One region of the Bacillus sp. FDAARGOS_235 genome, then DNA from elsewhere that is predicted to be linked to it. Evidence: riboswitches for the same ligand, from Rfam matches in the RefSeq annotation. Region 1 holds a riboswitch; each other region holds the start of a gene.
What was found. A riboswitch is a leader RNA that binds a small molecule or an ion and turns the genes downstream of it on or off. The one in region 1 is predicted to bind lysine.
Positions count from the first base shown of each region.

Region 2: linked by a shared signal. The riboswitch ahead of A6J74_RS08040 (aspartate kinase) and the one ahead of A6J74_RS29505 (amino acid permease) in region 1 are both predicted to bind lysine.
Region 3: linked by a shared signal. The riboswitch ahead of A6J74_RS12525 (amino acid permease) and the one ahead of A6J74_RS29505 (amino acid permease) in region 1 are both predicted to bind lysine.

Region 1 is NZ_CP020437.2:5,255,056-5,261,994, forward strand. It holds gene A6J74_RS29490 (DUF2716 domain-containing protein) at 193-684, shown strand; gene A6J74_RS29495 (DNA alkylation repair protein) at 765-1,535, opposite strand; gene A6J74_RS29500 (iron-sulfur cluster biosynthesis family protein) at 1,569-1,874, opposite strand; gene A6J74_RS29505 (amino acid permease) at 1,987-3,453, opposite strand; lysine riboswitch at 3,566-3,758, opposite strand; gene A6J74_RS29510 (GNAT family N-acetyltransferase) at 4,145-4,594, shown strand; gene A6J74_RS29515 (sulfite exporter TauE/SafE family protein) at 4,635-5,645, opposite strand; gene A6J74_RS29520 (VOC family protein) at 5,745-6,545, shown strand; gene A6J74_RS29525 (aminoglycoside phosphotransferase family protein) at 6,556-6,939, shown strand, end outside.
Region 2 is NZ_CP020437.2:1,255,581-1,262,519, forward strand. It holds gene A6J74_RS08010 (MFS transporter) at 1-153, opposite strand, end outside; gene A6J74_RS08015 (8-oxo-dGTP diphosphatase) at 293-778, shown strand; gene A6J74_RS08020 (YndJ family protein) at 807-2,432, opposite strand; gene A6J74_RS08025 (DUF4166 domain-containing protein) at 2,438-3,049, opposite strand; gene A6J74_RS08030 (DoxX-like family protein) at 3,042-3,962, opposite strand; lysine riboswitch at 4,155-4,341, shown strand; gene A6J74_RS08040 (aspartate kinase) at 4,543-5,772, shown strand; gene A6J74_RS08045 (helix-turn-helix domain-containing protein) at 5,963-6,412, opposite strand; gene asnA (aspartate--ammonia ligase) at 6,562-6,939, opposite strand, start outside.
Region 3 is NZ_CP020437.2:2,067,553-2,074,491, forward strand. It holds gene A6J74_RS12500 (ABC transporter ATP-binding protein) at 1-262, opposite strand, end outside; gene gapN (NADP-dependent glyceraldehyde-3-phosphate dehydrogenase) at 908-2,347, shown strand; gene racE (glutamate racemase) at 2,388-3,215, opposite strand; lysine riboswitch at 3,416-3,597, shown strand; gene A6J74_RS12525 (amino acid permease) at 3,744-5,168, shown strand; gene A6J74_RS12530 (ABC transporter permease) at 5,229-6,428, shown strand; gene A6J74_RS12535 (type 1 glutamine amidotransferase domain-containing protein) at 6,696-6,939, shown strand, end outside.

The DNA.
Region 1 (6,939 bases):
TACCCTCCTATTTTGTAAATGAATGATATGATGAGAAAAGTAAAAAGGAGGACCTCTTATAAAAGTGAAACGGATTTACGTTTCGTGTTCGAATAGATGCATATAAATTCGCTCCTTGCGAGAATGATTATTTATATATTCGGGATTTTTGAGTGGAATTCCTTTGAAATATAAAGAGAAGGTAGATATTTAATGGAAAATTGGATTGAGTTTACAGATAAAGAGTACGATCGAATTTGGGATAAAGTATATAGTGACTATGAATTTTCACCAAGTGTTTCAATATTTCCATCGTTTAAAGTACCAGGACCGTTTATCACATATGACATCTCTCATTATTTTGGAGAATCGGTAGATTTAAATGTATATGATGAACTTGAAGAAAAAGCATTAAAAGTTTTCAAAGAGAATACAGCATTGAATGAATATATGATGGCACTAGATTGGCAACATGAGTGTTATTGGGTAAATCCACACTTAGAGTTTGAAAGAAATGAATTTTATGAGTGGCGTATACCAATATTTCCGAATGGTGATTACTATTTCTTTATTCAGAAAGACTTTAAGTGGGGGTATTTAGGCCATCCTTGGGAGAAGAGTATAACGATATTTGGAAAAGAAATAATAGAGAGTTTTAAACAAAATAAACCGGAAATGTTTCAAAATATTTTAAGGCAGGGATAATGTTTTAAAGAGAAAAAACGCTTATACTTCATTCTTGAAGCATAAGCGTTTTTGTTTTGGCCGTTTTCATTTAAAAATACTTAAAAATAAAAATCTTTTGGTAAAGTACCATTTTTTATCACCGTTCTTAACCCATGTTTTATAATCCAAGGGTTAACAGGATGCTGTTTATCACGTAATTGCTGCAACCATTGAAAAACGAGTTCTTTATCTTCCTTCGTAATATCGTTAATATGATTGGCTACAGATTTTTGAACATACTTAGAAGGGTCATTCATTAATGGTTCAAGAAGCTGTAAATTGTTCTTAAAGTTACCTTTTAGAGCTCCTGTTTTTTTTGCCCAAGGAAGTCTTGGTCTTGTACCTTCAGAAATTAGTCTCCTAATGTGGCTGTTTTCGTCATGAATCCACTGTTGTAAAATATTTAGTGTGTCTTCATGGTACGTTTCAAGAAAAGGCCGAATGGCATATTCAGCAGTATTCCTTTTTGTTATTTCATACATTGCATGGAATGAGGAGTCAAAATCGTTAAGCCCATATTTTTCAACGTATTTTGCGATAGGCATGTACATATAGCCGTTTGTAAATGTACCTACTTCTGTTGTATTTTCTGGTCCCAATGTTTTCAGTAATATATGTATTGCTTCATTAAAATCTTTTTGTAAAGCATTGTGTAATTCATCTGCTATTACTTCAATCCGTTGCTTTAACTCTAAACCTTCAACTTTACATGTTACGGAGGCTATAAAGTTTTTTTTAGAGAAAGTAGAATCGTGTTTACAAATAGAATCAGCCATTTTTTCTGCTAATTCATCATTAAATAAAAATTTTAATGGAACGTATTTACCCATTTTTCCACCTCATTGGTCAGTTGAAAATAATTTTTATTTTTTAATCGACAATCCATAAACTAACGTCTCACTAGGAGTCGTAATACTAAAACCAGTCGTCTTATAATCAAGTTTCACTGTATCACCAGTGTAATCTTTCGTGAATGATTCCATTTGTACAATAAGCATTTCATCCTCATATACAATATCATCTGCATTGTATGTATCCCAAACTAAATCAACATCAACGAAAATGCTACAAGAGTTTGTCATTGTTCCTCTAATGCGAATGATCTTTTTATCTGCACGTTCTAATCTATGTATAGCTGCCTTTGCTTCATCAGTAATACGAATGTTCATTGTATCCCAACCTTTATTTTTATTTCTTTTATTATTGCAAAAACAAAAGAAATAGGGAAGTAAAGAGAATTGTAAAAAAAACGAGCAAACAAAATTGTTTGCTCGCTCTACTTTATTTTAGTTCACATTTATCAAGTGGAATCACTTTTGTTTTCTTTGTAAATTTATATCCTAACCATAGTACTAAGAAGAGCGGTAAACCTATGTAAGAAACGAGTACGCCGTTCCAATCGATTGATTCACCCATAAATGCGCCGTAGTTTTGTCCTAAAATTACGATGACGCAAAGTGTAAATGCGAAGATTGGACCGAATGGGAACCATTTTGCTCTATATGGTAAGTCTTTTAAATCTTTTCCTTGTGCGATATATGCTTTACGGAAGCGGTAATGACTAATTGCAATACCAACCCATGCGATAAAGCCAGACATACCAGAAGCGTTTAATAACCAAATATATACAACACCGTCACCGAATAAAGAAGCGATGAAAGCGACGCTACCAACTACTGATGTTGCGATTAGAGCGTTAACAGGTACACCACGGCTATCTAATTTGCCTAAAAACTTCGGTGCTTTTCCTTGACGAGCTAAATCCCAAAGCATACGAGTTGATGCGTACATGCCAGAGTTACCAGCAGATAAAACTGCCGTTAAAATAACAGCGTTCATAACAGAAGCAGCAAAGGCAACGCCTGCTTTTTCAAATACAAGTGTAAATGGACTTACTGTAACATCACTTGCTGCAAGACTTTCAGTTGTATAAGGAATTAATAAACCGATAACGAGAATTGCAAGGATATAGAATAAAAGAATGCGCCAAAAGATCGAACGAATTGCTTTTGGGATATTGCGTTCTGGATCAGACGTTTCACCAGCAGCTACACCTAATAATTCAGTTCCTTGGAAGGAGAAACCAGCAGCCATAAATACACCGATAATTGCCATGATACCGCCGTTAAATGGAGCATCTGCAACAGTGAAGTTTTTAAAGCCGACAGATTCGCCGCCCATAATTCCAAAAATCATCATGAAGCCGACAACTAAGAAGATAATAATAGTAACTACTTTAATAAGTGCGAACCAATATTCAGATTCACCAAAACCTTTAACAGATAAATAGTTTAAGAGAAAAATAATAGCTAAGCATAATCCACTCCAAATGAGGGAAGGGGTATCAGGGAACCAAAATTTCATAATTAATGTTACGGCCGCTAGTTCTGCCGCAATTGTAATCGCCCAGTTATACCAATAGTTCCATCCAAGTGCAAAGCCAAGTGATGGATCAACAAATTTTGTTGCATACGTGCTAAAAGATCCAGTAACAGGCATGTAAGCTGCAAGTTCAGCTAAGCTTGTCATTAAGAAATACACCATAATTCCAATTGCGGCGTATGCGATTAGTGCACCGCCAGGACCAGCTGAATGGATTACACCACCGCTGGCAAGAAATAGTCCGGTACCGATTGTACCACCGAGAGAAATCATCGTAAGGTGACGAGATTTTAATCCGCGTTTTAATTCACCTTGTCCTTGTGTAGTTTGCGTTTTAGAGGTAGATTGATTTGTTGCGCTATTCATGTTCAACACTCCTTTTCTTGTAGGTTAGGAAGGAGCGGGGGAGAAAAATACAAAAAACCGCCAAAGGAATTAGGCGGAACGTTTCACAAATAACCACCCCATCATACCCTTCCGTTAAGATAGCACCCCACGTTTACACGGTAATTTTGTAAACGTGACAGTTCTGTTCCTTTCGGAGACAGCCCCAGCTCATACTTCCAGAGAAGAAATACAAACTTCGGCAACTTTTCCTTTCAAACGGAGTCAGTGACATTCTCTGTGTCTCGTCCGTTTTACTTTTAAAAGTCGCAACCTCTACCTCATCGGATTGATGAGGATTTATATATTGCTAAGATATTTAACATATGGCAATTGTAATGAGTTTCTGAATATATTGCAAGGAATTTTGTTAGGAAAAGTCAAAAAATATCGGTTATTGTATAGGAAACGCTTGCATAACTCCACCCGAACCTACTATTATGTAGCAATAAACAAAGAAAAAATTGTTATACAAATGTTTCGCAAAAAATAATGAAAAACCCTTTAAAATTAAAAGAAAATTCAGAAAATATAATTCGACATAACGATTGAAGGGTATCACTTCTTTTATTTTGTTCTAAAGAAAAAACATATGTGCAAATTAAAAGATTGAATATTCTTTCTTTTTTGTAGTAAAATTGAAGTACTGTTTAATTAAAAAGGGGACATCGTTATGAAATTAGAAACAGAAAGATTACATATTATCCCGTGTACGGAAGAATGGGTTCAGATTGCGAAGAATCAAGGATACAATAGCGGCCCGCATATTGCAGGGCATGTAGAAAGTGTAAAACAAGACGCAGCTTTATTACCTTGGGGTGCGTGGTATGTCATTCGAAAAGAAGATGACATCGTACTAGGGGATATAGGATTTAAAGGGAAACCGAACGAGAAACGTACAGTAGAAATTGGTTACGGTTTTATTGAGAAATATTGGAATAAAGGGTATGCTACAGAATCTGTAGATGAATTAATAAAGTGGGCTTTCCAGACAGGAAAGGTAGATACAATTATTGCGGAGACACTCCTTGAAAATGCTAGTTCGATTCGTGTATTAGAGAAATTACATATGAAGAGAGTAGATACAACAGATACGATGATTAATTGGAAAATAGAAAAATAAAAAATACCGCTCGATATAGTTCGAGCGGCATTTTTTATCATTATGGTAGCATTTGTTTTTGATCTTTCGGATAGCCGCCTGTTGATGGGTTAGAACGATTGGAATGATTACGGACAGCAATGAAAATAGAAATAATAACGACAAGACCAACTGCCACGTAAGAAAGTGAAATAATAGTTGGATCCACTTTAAATGTTGTAAGTAGTGTACGAATATTCGTAAAGATAATAAGGCCACCAACTAATACCCCAAGTAAATGAGGTGGAACGATACGTACTAACCATGCGGCAATTGGAGCTGCGACAATACCGCCAAGCATTAAGGCGAATACCCAAACCCAGCTTACTTGTTCCCAGCCAAGTGAGATGAAGAAACCAATTGTTGCAGCGAGCGAAACAGGAAACTCACTCGTATCTACAGATCCAATAACTTTTCTAGCTTCATTTCCTCTTGCTAGCAGTACAGGTGTCGTAATTGGACCCCAGCCACCGCCACCAGTTGAATCGACGAATCCAGCGAATAAGCCGAGTGGCACAAGTTGTTTGGCAGACATACGCTTTTTGGAAGTAACAATTTGTTTTTGAATAATGAATCGTAATAAAATATAAACGCCTAAAGTGAATAAAAATATTGAAATGTACGGTTTAATCACATCGCCAGGTAAATTACTTAAAAAACATGCCCCAACAAATGCCCCAATTGCTCCGGGTAATGTTAATCTGGAAACTGTATATTTATCAACGTTTCCAAATTTGATGTGCGATGCACCAGAAGCTGCGGTTGTAACGACTTCAGCTAAGTGAACAGATGCGGATGCTACAGCTGGTGCAATACCAAACATTAATAATAGTGAGGTAGATGTTACCCCATACGCCATTCCAAGTGCCCCATCAATCAATTGAGCGAAAAATCCAATAATAGCAAAGACAATTAATTTCTGCATAAATAATCCCCCTGTAATAATAAATGAAAAAAGCACTTTTCCCGTATGAGAAAAGTGCCTTTGGTTTTTCCAATCAGCAATAATTAAATTTGTTTCATTATAATACATATTAATCATATAAATCAACTGGGTTTTGAAGTTTTTTGAATTGAATGAAAGAAAAATAAAATATACAATAAAAGGATGGAGAGAAAGGGGAGAAGGACTATGTTACGATTTGATCATCTCGTTCACGCAGTGCCTTGTACACCGAAGGAAGCAGCAAAACAAATGCAAGCGAGTGGATTTCATACTGTATTAGGCGGAGAGCATACTACTTGGGGAACTTGGAATAGTTTATGTTATTTTGATTTATCATACATAGAATTTTTAGCTGTGCAGCATGAAGAAAAAGCGAAAGAAGCAGAAAATCCATTAGTACAAGAAACGGTGGTGAAATTACAAAATGGAGAAGGAATGCTACAAATTGCAATTCGAACAGATGCCATTGAAGAATTAGCAGATAAATTTAGTAAATACGGTTTACAAACAATAGGACCATTTGAAGGGAAACGTATGAGAAAAGATGGTCGGCTTTTAGAATGGAAAATGTTATTTGTAAAGCAAGAAGAAAGCGGGCCGAGATTACCTTTTTTTATACAGTGGAATGAAACCGATGAAGAAAGAAGAAACGACTTACGCAACATAGGGACGATCACGGAACATAAAAACAAAGTGCAACACATTGAAGTGATCCATTATGCAGTGAAAAATGTTCGAGACACAGTGCGAAAGTGGAAAGAAGTAATGGGGCTAACTGCAAGTTCAGTCACAAAAAATGAAAAATGGAATGCTGAGTGCCAAAGTGTAGCGTTTGGTGACATTCATGTACAGTTTTGTGAACCGATTGGGGAAGGGCTAGTGAAAGAACACTTGATTAGGAATGGTGAATATCCTTTTGCAGTGGAGTTTAAAGGGGAGAATAAACGAGAGTATGAAGTGTTAGGTAGTTTGTACATATATGAATAGAGGGGATGTTTTGGAAGAAATAGTAAGAGAGATAGAAAGAAAACTAGAGTGGCCCTGTATTGTAAAATGTATAGCCATTACAAAAGGTTTTTCGCATGAGGAAAAATATAAAATTGAACTAGAGAATCGTGAAACGTATTTTGTAAAAGTGTGTGATTCTGCTAATTATGAACGAAAACTAGAAGAATATACGTATATGAAACAAATAGAGTTATTACATATTCCAACGCCCAAGTTAATTCATTTTATAAAACTTGAAGAATTAAATAAATGTGTTCAAGTATTTGAATGGATTGACGGAGTAAATGGTGAAGAGAGCTTACGGAAGTTATCGGTGGAAGAACAGTATGATGTAGGAAGAAAAGCAGGAGAAGTATTAAGGAGAATTCACTCA
Region 2 (6,939 bases), 1.3 Mb from region 1:
AACGACTGGCAAAATAACCATTGTTATAGAACTCCCTAAAGTTGAAAGCAATTGTCCAATCCACAAAAACTTAAAATGCCGTGATACTTTGACTGGCAACAGTAATTTTCCGACATATCCTAAACCTTTTTTGGTTTGTATTTCTCCCTGCATTTTCCTCACCTCTTTTCACTTAACTATAAACTCTATAATAAACATCTGAAAAATATTAATATTCTATTTTAAATTATAATATGAAACTACTATATTTATGGTAAAATTATCAAAAAAATACAAAGGAGAAAATATGGTCATGCCTTCCAATTCACCTAACATCGAGCACCAGATCTATACAATGTGTATGATCCAGCGTAACAATGAAATTTTACTTTTAAAACGTCCCAATCATCGAGGCTTTCCTGGCTATATAGCTCCTGGCGGAAAAGTAGATTTTCCAGAAAGTATCGTCCAAGCTGCTATACGAGAAGTAAAAGAAGAAACTGGACTACACGTTTCTAATTTAACTTTTAAAGGGGTAGACGAATATGTAAATCCTAAGGGGCATGTTCGATATATGGTATTCAACTATTGGACCGACTCATTTGAAGGCGAGCTTCTTATTAATCCTCCTGAGGGTGAATTAGTATGGGTGCCAATCGATACAGCACTCAATCTTCCTATGCAAGATTGGTTTAAAGAAAGATTCCCTTTATTTTTTGAAAAAGGTACGTTTGAAATTCAACGTGTTTGGGACCGAGACTTAGATAAACAAGTCGCTATGACAATTACCCATACGTAAAAAAGCTTGGAATCCTTCCAAGCTTTTCTTACTTCACCTCTATTTTCTTAATCTCATAATCAATTTCTAAAAACTTAACTCCGAATATCCACATTTTATGGTGAGCAGTTAGCATGTGACCCTTTCCCTCTTTAATGATAAAAATCTCTGTTAACGGTAAACGGATTGTAAAGAAACCAGTATGTAAATAAATCCCCTCATCTCCCTTACTATTTTCTCTCAACTTACTAGTAATGATTAAATCATTGCTATCATTACATACTTTTAAAATACCTGTCATATTCGAATAAGGTAAAGGCAATGCAATATTCATATATGTCTCGTTCTTATGCGTATGTTTTGAATACAGAGCCAAAAAAATAGACTCTCCTGCTTCATTTTCCCTTAGCCAAGCCCTTACATTCTCTCTCCCATCTTTCTCATCATTTACACCTATGATAGAACCATACATTGTTTCCCACTTATCGCCCATCCCTAAATGTATTTGTCCTACTCGTTTACTCATTTTCGTATAACAAAATGCAAATGGACGGAACCAACGAGCCCATTTAATATTCGATTGTAACTCATACGCTGCTGTATTTTCATAAAAACGAATTATACTTAAAGGAACCTTCGTCACGTCAAATGACTCACTATGAAAATCATTTATTTTATCAACTAAACCGTTGTATTCCTTACTATCTACTAAATTTCCATTCTGTAAAAATGTCCCACCAATTCTCACGCTTCCTCTTAATCTACTCATTGGTTTCCCATAGTACTTATAATTTGGAGCACTCTTTTCAATCATCCAACCTACAAATGCTGGTAATGCTACTCCAATACCATTTACCACACCGTGAATCCAAACCATTTGAGCAATTGTAATCGTCAGTACTTGTTTTAAATTTCCGTATGAATATATGAGTGAGAACATAATTGTAACCATGAGCGTACTAGACGAAATGATTAAGAGAACCTTTGCACGAATAGCATTAAATTTCGCTTTCCAAACGTAAATACCATATCCATAAATAGCACATAAATATATCACAACTGCAAAAAATTCAAATATCCTCAAATATGTAATTCCTATTGCAACTGTCATAGGTGAAATCATGATGATAAACATAATAGCATCATACACTTTACTTCTCTTTTCTCTTTTTCTCCCTATTAAACCAGCTGATAATGGCAATAAAAACGCCGAATAATGAAAATGTGCAGCTGTGAGTAAAACAATGTCAGAGCTAAAATGCATAATTGAAAGTTTTGCTACTGAAGCAAAAAACCAAAAACCACCTAAAAACAAATAAATAAACGCACTATCTATGACGGTCTCCTCTAACGGCTTCCATCCTCTTTCTAGCAATCTACTTACACCAAATAACGCAACAATTCCTGTATATACAAACCAAACTAGCGCAAATAAATAGTGATTTGTGACGAAAGCTAGCATTGCGCAAATTGCTGCGATTGGATATAAAAACGATACGAATTTATAAAATAATAAATACGATCCATTTCTTGTTCTTTTATCAATAATACAAAAAGACATCGGTATAAATAATAAAACAGATAATAATATAATTGCTTCAACAGGATTTATATTCGACCACTCACATATTAGAAAAACAACATAACAAGCAAGCCCAAATATTATATTTTTCATATCGTTTATTCCCTTTCTACAAATGTTCCCTTGTATGAAAAAAGCGAACCAATTAACGGGTTTCGTACTTGTACATGAATTCGAAAACACTTAAGTGTTTCATCATAACTTTCAACAATTTTTGCCTCACCATACAAAAATTTTGGTAACGGCATTTTTCTTCCAAACATATAAAACCATTGTTCCTTTGAAGAAATATGCATTGCCCCTAACTCATCGATATGAAAATGCAGTGTAGAAACGAGTAAATGTGGTTCGCCAAAATAATCTACAATTTCATTTTCGTTTTCATCCAATTGCATAACTGCGTTAAAATATCTTTTCTTATTATGAAAATAAAAAGTACGGTTCCACCTTACTAATTCTTGTCCATATTCATCTCGCTCAGCTATGTTTTGTATCGTAAATGGAATTTCCTCTCCTCGTTCCGAGAAAAACATTCGAAACTTCGATGCAATTTTCAATATAAATTTTACGAAAAAAGAGCCACCGTAAATTTCATCCATCTTTCCTTCCCCTGTAAAACTATTCTCTTCTGTAATCGCATAACGCTTCTGCAATTCAGGATGAAGATTTTTATAGGTATCCCCTAATAATCGTTCATACATATTAGCCATACACTTGTCCCTTTCTCGCCCTCTTGCAATTTTTCGCGCTTGGTAAATCGAAACTATTTATATAACCGACAATTGATAACCCCATTAGAAGAACATTTAATGTAATCGGATTAAACGGCCCTGTAAAGCTTGCGATATTCGTAAATCCTGCCGCTAACGTTAAAACTAGTAATACAATAATATGCAGTATAAATAATTTTCGTTTTATTATTGGCAACAGCCATACGACACCGAAAATTATTTCTAACACCCCAATTATTTTAAGTATACATACACTACTTTCATTTGAACCGATTAATAAAGAAAGCATCTTTACTTCCTCTGAATGAGTAAACAGTAGTTTTGGCACTATCCCTTGATATATCCATACAAAAGCAAATAAAAAACAAACGAGCCAATACGTCATCGTTCTTCTAATTAGCAAACTAGGATGCAAACCTTTTTCCAACCATAATTTGAGAGCATCAAAACTCCAAGCAGTCGCCCAACCTAATAATGGACGAAACATATATGAATCAATCACATTTCCTATACGACCATATCTCGTATCATAATCATATTGCGTTTCAAAATGAATACACTCTTTATGCGGTGTATACTTCCAATAACCACGCCCTATTCGTATAAGTGATAATGTATTGTCTGTCCAAAATTTCAAAGAAGAAATCCGTTCACCAGTTTCTTTTCTTATTTCACCTATCGATTCCCCTTCTCCGCCTATTTCAAGCCCAAATCCTATCTTTGTTTTATATAAAAACTTCTGTGGTTCTCCCTCTTTTTTCTCTAAATACGAAATTTCAGTAAAACGAGCATCCCATTCTGTATGTAGGTCTGGTTCTTGCGTATATTCCCATAATTTCTCTATTGTCGTTTTCATTTCTGTTGCAACATAAATAGGCCTTTTTCTTTTCATACTCCGACCTCCTACACTCTATATTTTTAATGTACATGTAATATATGTATTTTGCTACATTTTTCACAAACTTTATCTCTAAAAAGAAAGAATTTTGAAAATACATATAAAACACTTGATTCCCTGAATAATTTAAATTATTATAAAACAAATGTTACCAACAACTTCATAAATCAAACACTCTCGCCTAAAACGTGAGATAGAGGTTGCAATACTTATGAGTATTCTAATGGAGACACAGAGATGTCTATGAAATTGGATGAAAGGAAGTGTTGCCGAAATTGATAAATTTCTCTGCATTTATCAATTGGGGCTGTTTTCGAATAGAAACAGAACTGTCATATGTACAGACATGTACGTATGAAGAGCTATCTACAAAAAAGAGATATCATTTTCATGGTATTCCTTTTTTGGCGGTTTTTTTATTAGCTCCGTTTTCTGTTTCCCTTTTCCTGTAACAGCACCATCCTCACTTATTTGAGATGGTGTTTTTTGTTTTTCTCTCTGGTAACTACAGGAATATTGGGATTTATATATGTCCTAATCTATTCTTAAAAATGGACGAAAGAAGGAATTCGTAATGGAAACGATTGTACAAAAATTTGGTGGTACTTCTGTCGGAAGTGTTGAGCGCATTCAACATGTGGCAAATTTAATTATTGAAGAATATGAACGAGGACATAGTATCGTCTCTGTCGTTTCAGCAATGGGGAAAAGCACAGATGAACTTGTAGCACTTGCTAACGCTATTGCGGAAAATCCGAGTAAACGTGAAATGGATATGCTTCTATCTACAGGAGAACAAGTAACTATTTCATTATTAACAATGGTACTACAAGCAAAAGGTTATAACGCAATTTCATTAACAGGATGGCAAGCTGGTATTACGACAGAATCTGTACACAGTAGTGCACGGATTACTGACATTAACGTTGAGCGTATTCAGTCTTATCTTACTGAAGGCACGATTGTTATCGTAGCTGGTTTCCAAGGAATCAGTGAAAAAAATGAAATTACAACGCTTGGACGTGGTGGCTCTGATACGACAGCTGTTGCATTAGCAGCGGCACTAAAAGCGAAAAAATGTGATATTTATACGGATGTAACAGGCGTATACACGACGGATCCACGAGTTGTAAAGACAGCTTACAAATTAGATGAAATTTCTTATGATGAAATGTTAGAACTGGCAAACCTCGGCGCCGGCGTATTACATCCACGTGCTGTTGAATTTGCCAAAAATCATCATGTCGTTTTAGAAGTTCGCTCAAGTATGGAACAAGAAAACGGAACAATTGTAAAAGGAGAATGTAACATGGAACAACAATCAATCGTTAAAGGTATTGCTTTTGAAGATAATATTACACGTGTCACAGTGAAAGGATTGGAACAAGGTTCACTTTCAATAATTTTCTCTACGTTAGCTAACGCACATATTAATGTAGATATTATTATTCAAAGTATTACAAATGAAGGAACTGTTCATCTTTCCTTCTCTATCCATTCTAATGACTTACAAGAAACACTAGAAGTATTGGAACAGAACCAAGAAGATCTTCACTATGAGTCTGTAGAACATGAAAATCATTTAGCAAAAGTATCAATTGTAGGATCTGGTATGGTATCTAATCCAGGTGTTGCTGCGAATATGTTCACTACTTTAAAAGAAGAAGATATTCATATTAAAATGGTAAGTACATCTGAAATTAAAGTGTCTGTCGTTATTGACCGCCTTCATTTAGTAACAGGTGTGGAAGCACTTCATCAATCATTTATGGCGAAAATTGAGCCTTTAGTGCAAATGAGCTAATTTAATATTTTTATTGCAACTTACAAAAACATATTAATCTATTTCTTTCCTATATAAATAAAAAGCTGTTTGCATAGATTTCAAGACTCTACGCAAACAGCTTTTTAATATATTATCGATATCCAAAAATCATTATAAAACAATGAAATTATTCTTTAAACTCTTTCCTAGGAAATATAGTTGACTCTTCTTACTTCTTATCACACATATCGTTTCTCTCTTTCCCTTGAAAAAATGATCTATATTCATTGAAAATAATTTTCTTCACATCCGAGTAAAAGACCATCATGAATAGTGCAATTCCTAATACAACCACCTGTATTTTTTCATACTCAATGAACGCACTCATAATGAGCAAACCACATCCAATATAAAAACCAAACTCATTCTTTTTCTCAAAATCCGCCTCTTCTTCATCAATATGTATTTTCTCTTTAAAGCTTTGATTCCCTTTTATTAACTCATCTAGCGTAACGTTGTACATTTCGCTCAGTAAAATTAAATTATCAATGTCAGGGTAACTTTTATCATTTTCCCACTTATAAACCGCTTGCCTCGTCACACCAATTTTTTTAGCAACATCCTCTTGCGAAAACTCCTTTGATTCTCTTAGTTTTTTTAGCTGTTCTCCTATACTCATAACGTCCCCTCCTTTAGCAAATTATTACATAAAGGGAGATAAAAAAGAAAGAAACTATTAGTAACACGCACTGTAAACCACTAGTTTACACAATAAAAAAAGGGAGAGTAACTCTATTTTCAAGCTACTCTCCCTCTCACTTATATTAATTAAAACAGATGAATGTTTTCTTTCTTACAAGCTTCACGTAAATCGTCAGGCCATACAGAAGATTGAACTTCACCGATATGTGCTTTGCGTAAAAAGTACATGCACATTCTTGATTGTCCAATACCACCACCAATTGTTAATGGTAGTACATCTTCTAAAATACCTTTATGGAAATCATACTCACGTTTGAAATCATCACCCGTTTTTGTTAACTGTTCATCAAGTGATTTACTATCAACACGAATTCCCATTGATGATAATTCGAATGAAGCTTGTAATACTGGGTGCCAGAATAAAATGTCACCGTTTAATTTCCAATCATCATAATCGGCTGCGCGTCCGTCATGCTTTTCACCTGAACGAAGTGCATCACCAAT
Region 3 (6,939 bases), 2.1 Mb from region 1:
CGAACGCACCTCCAAATAATTGATGCTGCCAAACAAAAGTAAGGCCATATCCAACTATCGTAACTCCTATTAAAATAAGAATAGACTCCATAATTGCTGCATTCGTTAACGTTCCTGTTTTTATATTATCAATCGTAACCCCTAGTACTTTTGGGGGAATAACTTCAACTATATTTACAATTAAAAGCGCACCAATTGCGATACTATATCTCTTCCAATGCTCTTTAAAAAACCATCTTAACTTTAGTAATACTGAAAACAATGTAACCTCTCCCTTCTCGTTTTCGTTTCACTCTCATTTCTTTATCCGCTATCCAAACCAATCACATTTACATTTCGTAACCCATACAATCTCATCACATTTTTCCACCTTCCAAATTTCAGTTTTATAGTAACCATACAAAGTATGGAAACAAGCAAATTGGACAAAAAAAAGCATACCGTCGCTTGACGATATGCACAAGAATGCATAAAAGCGTACGTTACGATATACGCAACGTACGCTTTTTATAAGACAAAAATGCCCTATATATCCGTACGGGTTGCGTAATGATATGAATGTTTTCTGTTATTTAACAGAGCTAAGCCCATTACATTTACGATTACAATCATTACGCACACCCCTTTCATTTATTTTCCATTTATTATCTTACAACTATATTGAGTATTCTGTCAATTGTTTTTTTCGTTATAGAGTAAGATAGTCTTTTATCACAAAAAAATGAAGAATGGTTCATAACACGATAAATAAGTTAGAAATAAGGGAATCTTCTGTAAGAAAGGGCATACAAAATAAAAAAAGAATAAGAAATCGTTTTCACAAACATTTCATTTGAAAAATATTATCAAACCCCCTACAATCACCTTATACTCACTCTTACAAGTTGCTATTTTAGGAGGACTAATCATGACAACTAGCAATACGTACAAATTTTATTTAAACGGAGAATGGAGAGAAAGCTCTTCAGGACAAACAATCGACATTCCATCTCCATACTTACACGAAGTAATTGGTCAAGTACAAGCAATTACTCGCGGAGAAGTAGATGAAGCAATTGCATCTGCAAAAGAAGCTCAAAAATCATGGGCTGAAGCTTCTCTACAAGATCGCGCAAAATATTTATATAAATGGGCTGATGAGCTCGTAAATATGCAAGATGAAATTGCCGATATTATTATGAAAGAAGTCGGTAAAGGATATAAAGATGCGAAGAAAGAAGTTGTTCGTACAGCTGACTTCATTCGTTACACAATTGAAGAAGCTTTACATATGCACGGAGAAAGCATGATGGGCGATAGCTTCCCTGGCGGAACAAAATCAAAACTTGCGATTATCCAACGCGCACCACTTGGTGTTGTATTAGCAATCGCACCGTTTAACTACCCAGTAAACTTATCTGCTGCAAAACTTGCACCAGCATTAATTATGGGTAACGCTGTTATTTTCAAACCAGCAACTCAAGGTGCAATTAGCGGTATTAAAATGGTGGAAGCACTTCATAAAGCTGGCCTTCCAAAAGGTCTTGTAAACGTAGCTACAGGACGCGGTTCTGTAATTGGTGACTACTTAGTAGAACACGAAGGTATCAATATGGTATCGTTCACAGGTGGTACAAACACAGGTAAACATTTAGCGAAAAAAGCTGCAATGATTCCACTTGTATTAGAACTTGGTGGGAAAGACCCTGGTATCGTTCGTGAAGATGCTGACTTACAAGATGCTGCAAACCATATCGTAAGCGGTGCATTCTCTTACTCTGGTCAACGTTGTACAGCTATTAAACGTGTACTTGTACACGAAAACGTAGCAGACGAGCTTGTTGACTTAGTAAAAGCGCAAGTAGCTGAACTATCAGTTGGATCTCCAGAACAAGACAGCACAATCGTTCCATTAATTGACGATAAATCTGCTGACTTCGTTCAAGGTTTAGTTGACGATGCTGTTGAAAAAGGTGCAACAATCGTTATCGGTAACAAACGTGAGCGTAACTTAATTTACCCAACATTAATCGACCACGTAACAGAAGAAATGAAAGTTGCTTGGGAAGAGCCATTCGGCCCAATCCTTCCAATCATCCGCGTTTCTTCAGATGAGCAAGCAATTGAAATTGCTAACAAATCAGAGTTCGGCTTACAAGCAAGTGTCTTCACAAAAGACATTAACAAAGCATTTGCAATTGCTAACAAAATCGAAACTGGTTCTGTTCAAATTAACGGACGCACAGAGCGCGGACCTGATCACTTCCCATTCATCGGTGTAAAAGGTTCAGGTATGGGCGCACAAGGTATTCGTAAGAGCCTTGAGTCTATGACACGTGAAAAAGTAACTGTATTGAACTTAGTTTAATCTTATATAGAAGCTGATCTAGTTTTAGATCAGCTTCTTTTTATTTCACGAGTTGTTTTTCCATAGGTAAATTCACACATTCTACAGAAATTTCATATCCTAGCCAACGCTCAGCAATATGTTCAAATGATAAAACAGAGCCTGTTGTAAAAAATCGATGCTTCGGATTCAAATTGTCAGACAGGATTCCTTTGTGCTGTAAAATTGTGCTTAATTCTATCGCTGTTTCTTCTGCAGAACTAATAATCGTTACATCTTCTCCTAGTTCCTTTTTTATATAGGACTCTAAAAGTGGATAATGCGTACACCCAAGAATTAACGTATCTATATCTTCTTTCGTTAATGGCAGTAAAGCTTGTTTCACTTGCTGCGTTACATATGCTGTATCTTCTAATTGATTTTCTACAACTGTAGCTAAAGTCGGGCACGCGTGACTATGCACTTCCAAATATGTATCAAGCTCGTGTAATGCTTTTTCGTACATATTAGACTGTATCGTACCTACAGTTCCAATTACTCCGATTTCCCCTTTCTTTGTCACTTTAATTGCCGCTCTTGCTCCCGGATGTATAACGCCAATAACCGGAATAGACAGTGCTTCTTGCAGCGCAGTCAATGCAGCAGCTGCAGCAGTATTACATGCTACCACTAGCGCTTTTAACGGAAACTGTTTGAGGAACTCAACCATTTCAAATACGAAAGATTGTACCTCTTCTACACTTCTTGGCCCATACGGACAACGCTCATTATCACCAATATAATAAATGCTCTCTTTAGGCAATTGTCTTATAATTTCACTCGCAACTGTTAATCCCCCAACTCCCGAATCTAGCACACCTATTACTGAATGTTTATGACATACAGACATATACTTCATCCCCTTCTCAATCTTCTAGCGTCAATAACATTTATTATATTATGAAAATTCAATATTACATAATAATCCCTCTCTCTTTTAATCACAAACTCTTCTCTATAATCTGATTATTACTATATCCATTGACGTATAAAAATACATTTGTTACTCTTAAATACGTTAATTTAATATTTAAATCCTCATTCGTATCTCGGTGAGGTAGAGGTTGCAGTCATTAAGAGTATCATTTCAGGAGATGTAGTGGCATTGATGAAGAAATGGGAAAGGAATGATTGCCGAAGTAAGTCGTGTCCACCATGCACACTTGCTGGGTCTGCATTTAATAAGTGCAGAACTGTCACAAACGTTTCGTTTGTGGAGAGCTATCGAGAGGTATGTCGTGGGTTTCTTATAAGATAGAAAGCATGTAGCGGCAGATTACGTGCTTTTTTTGTTTTGTTTGGGACTTCTCTTCTCTAATCGGAAGACATACATATCTCCTCGCTTGACTTGGTTATACTAACTTTGGAGGTATTTTCTATGCAACAAAAAAAATGGGGCTTTTGGGTACTAACAGCTTTCGTTGTCGGTAATATGGTTGGCGCTGGGATTTTCATGGTGCCAAGTACATTGGCACAAACAGCAAGCCCACTCGGTGTCACTTTAGCTTGGTTAACAACAGGGTTTGGTGTTTTAATGCTAGCTCTTGTTTTCGGTAATTTAGCAATTCGTCGTCCTGATTTAACGACAGGACCACAAAGTCATGCATATGCTTTATTCTCAACACCAAAAAAGAAAAAAATGGCTGGTTTCAGTATGGTATGGGGATATTGGGTTGCAAACTGGGCAAGTAACGTTGCTATTATTACATCTTTCGCGGGATATTTATCACTCTTCTTCCCAATTATGAAAGATACACGACTACTATTTTCAATCGGTTCGTTTAACATAGAAGTCGGAAAACTAATTACATTTACGATTTGTTCCATCTTACTTTGGGGAACTCATATTATATTAACTAATGGTGTAAGCGGAGCTGGAAAGCTAAACTTCTTAGCAACAACAACGAAAGTGACTGGATTCCTTTTATTTATCGTCGTTACGTTATTTGCATTCGAAGCTTCTAAGTTTGGACAATGGTACACACCGATGATCGATAAATCAGGTGTATCACATGGTCTTCTTTCACAAGTAAATTTAGCCGCTCTTACAACGCTTTGGGCGTTTATCGGAATTGAATCAGCCGTTCTTTTATCAAACCGGGCTGTTTCTCCAAAAACGGTAAAACGGGCAACAGTTGCGGGATTACTTATTACAGTTGCAATTTACTTAGGAATTACAATTTTAACAATGGGTGTCCTTCACGTTGATACATTACAAGCTTCTGAACGTCCGTTAGCAGATGCACTAAATGCTGCAATGGGTCATGGCGGCGGGAAACTGATGGCATTACTTGCTCTTACTTCCCTATTCGGTTCTATCTTAGGCTGGATTTTATTAAGCTCAGAAGTACCGTATCAAGCAGCAAAAGAAGGTTTCTTCCCTTCCTTCTTCACAAAAACAAATAAAAAAGGAAGTCCAATTTACTCATTACGATTAACAAACATTATGTCGCAAGTATTCTTATTCTCAACATTATCAGGAACTATTGCGGAAGCTTATACATTCGTTATTACCGTATCAACACTGGCCTACCTCATTCCATATCTCGTTTCACCGATCTTCCAGTTAAAATTAGTCGCAACTGGTGAAACGTATAAAAATGAAATGCGGGCAAGAATTACAGATGGTATAGTCGCAGTGATCGCACTTTGCTACGCACTATGGGTTATAAAAACCGGTGCATCCGATATAAAAACGTTCCTTCTCGGAATTGGTTTATTCGTAATTGGATTTGCTTTCTATCCATTAATGAATCGTGATCAGAAAAAAAATAACGAAAAGAAAAACGGGCAAGTTGCATAACGCAATTTGCTCGTTTTTTCTTTTGTAAAACATATATAATAGAACAAAGAGGTGAAAAACATGTCAATTGAATCACTATGGAGCAGTCGCTTCCAACAACATATGCAAAATATCATTACATACTTTGCACGTATGATTAACGGTTTATTATATAGCTTTATCTTTATTTCATGCGTTGGCGCATATTATTATGCTCAGTTTCTAAAAGCATCTCCTTCTAAAGGAATATCTCTCATACTCATAACGACCGTTCTTACATTTATTATAATGAGATGTCCCATTCGCACCTTTATTCAAAAACCTGATGCTGTCTATTTGCTTGCATTAGAAGAGAAACTAACATCTTATTTTAAAAAATCTCTTCTATATAATTACATCATTCAGATTTTCCCATTATTATTTACGTTCCTTATTCTCGTTCCGCTGGCTATGCAATCATTACAATTAACTGTACCGTTCTTATGTACAATCTTTATCGTTTTAATGATTACGAAAGCTTGGAACCTGTACATATATTGGATGTGGCGTGATAGCCATGAAAAAAACATATGGTTCATTATTCGTATTGCTTGTAACGTCCTAATCATTTACATGCTATTTTACTCGGCACATGTTCTCATATTAGGCGGATTGCTCTTACTACTTGCTTTCCTACTTCTATATACGAAAAAACAGCCTACAAAACGAATACCGTGGGATTACATAATCGAGCAAGAAGAAAAAATGGATGTTCGCTTTTATCAATTTGCTAGCATCTTTACTGATGTTCCGCAACTTAATAAGCAAGTAAACAAAAGAAAATGGCTTACAAATTGGATTGAACCTTTATTACATAAAAAACGAGCAACTTTCTTCTATTTACATACACTAGCATTTTTACGCGGGAATGATTATTTCGGTATATATATTCGCTTAGGGCTGATTGGTGCCTTCGCCTTATATTTTATACCAAACACATACGTAAAAGGCGCTATCGCATATATCGTCCTATATATGATTTCTATGCAGCTTCGTTCCCTCTGGAAATATTTTTTGGGAAATATTATTGTAGCATTGTATCCGATTGATACTGAAAAACGAATGAATCAATTTCTTCGCTTAATCTTTATATTACTAAGCATTCAACTCATTGTATTTTCGAGTGTTATACTCATTGCTACAGGTCAATTACTACATACCTTGATTATTATGATAATCGGGGTAATCTGGATTAAATTTATTATTGTACCAAAAACGAAGCAACGTGTTTCTTCGTTTTAACGAAAAGAATTATCTTAAAAGCCAAGGAGAAAATAAATTATCTCCTTGGCTTTTTTATTTTTCTTCCTCAAACAACCGATATTTTATGATTTTTACATACAAAAACGATAATACATGTTTACGTCCTAATAAAAAGGGTATTTATTAAATTAACAGGGCAAAGGAACTGGAGGGAATGAAAAAACATGAATTAAAGTTTCACTTTATAAAAGGCATTGCTCAAGGATGATTCTGGAACCGATACTATAATATAAGGAGCTGACTGCAATGAGTAAAAAAATTGCTATTTTAATAACGGATTATTTCGAGGATACAGAATACACAGAGCCAGTAGAAGCTTTTAAGCAAAAGGGATATGAATTAACAACTATTGAAATGGAAAAAGGTAAAACGGTACACGGTAAGCAAAGAAAAAGTGAAGTCGTAATTGATAAAAGTATTGATGATGTTTCCCCAGAGAACTTTGATGCCCTCTTCATACCGGGCGGATTTTCCCCAGATATACTTCGTG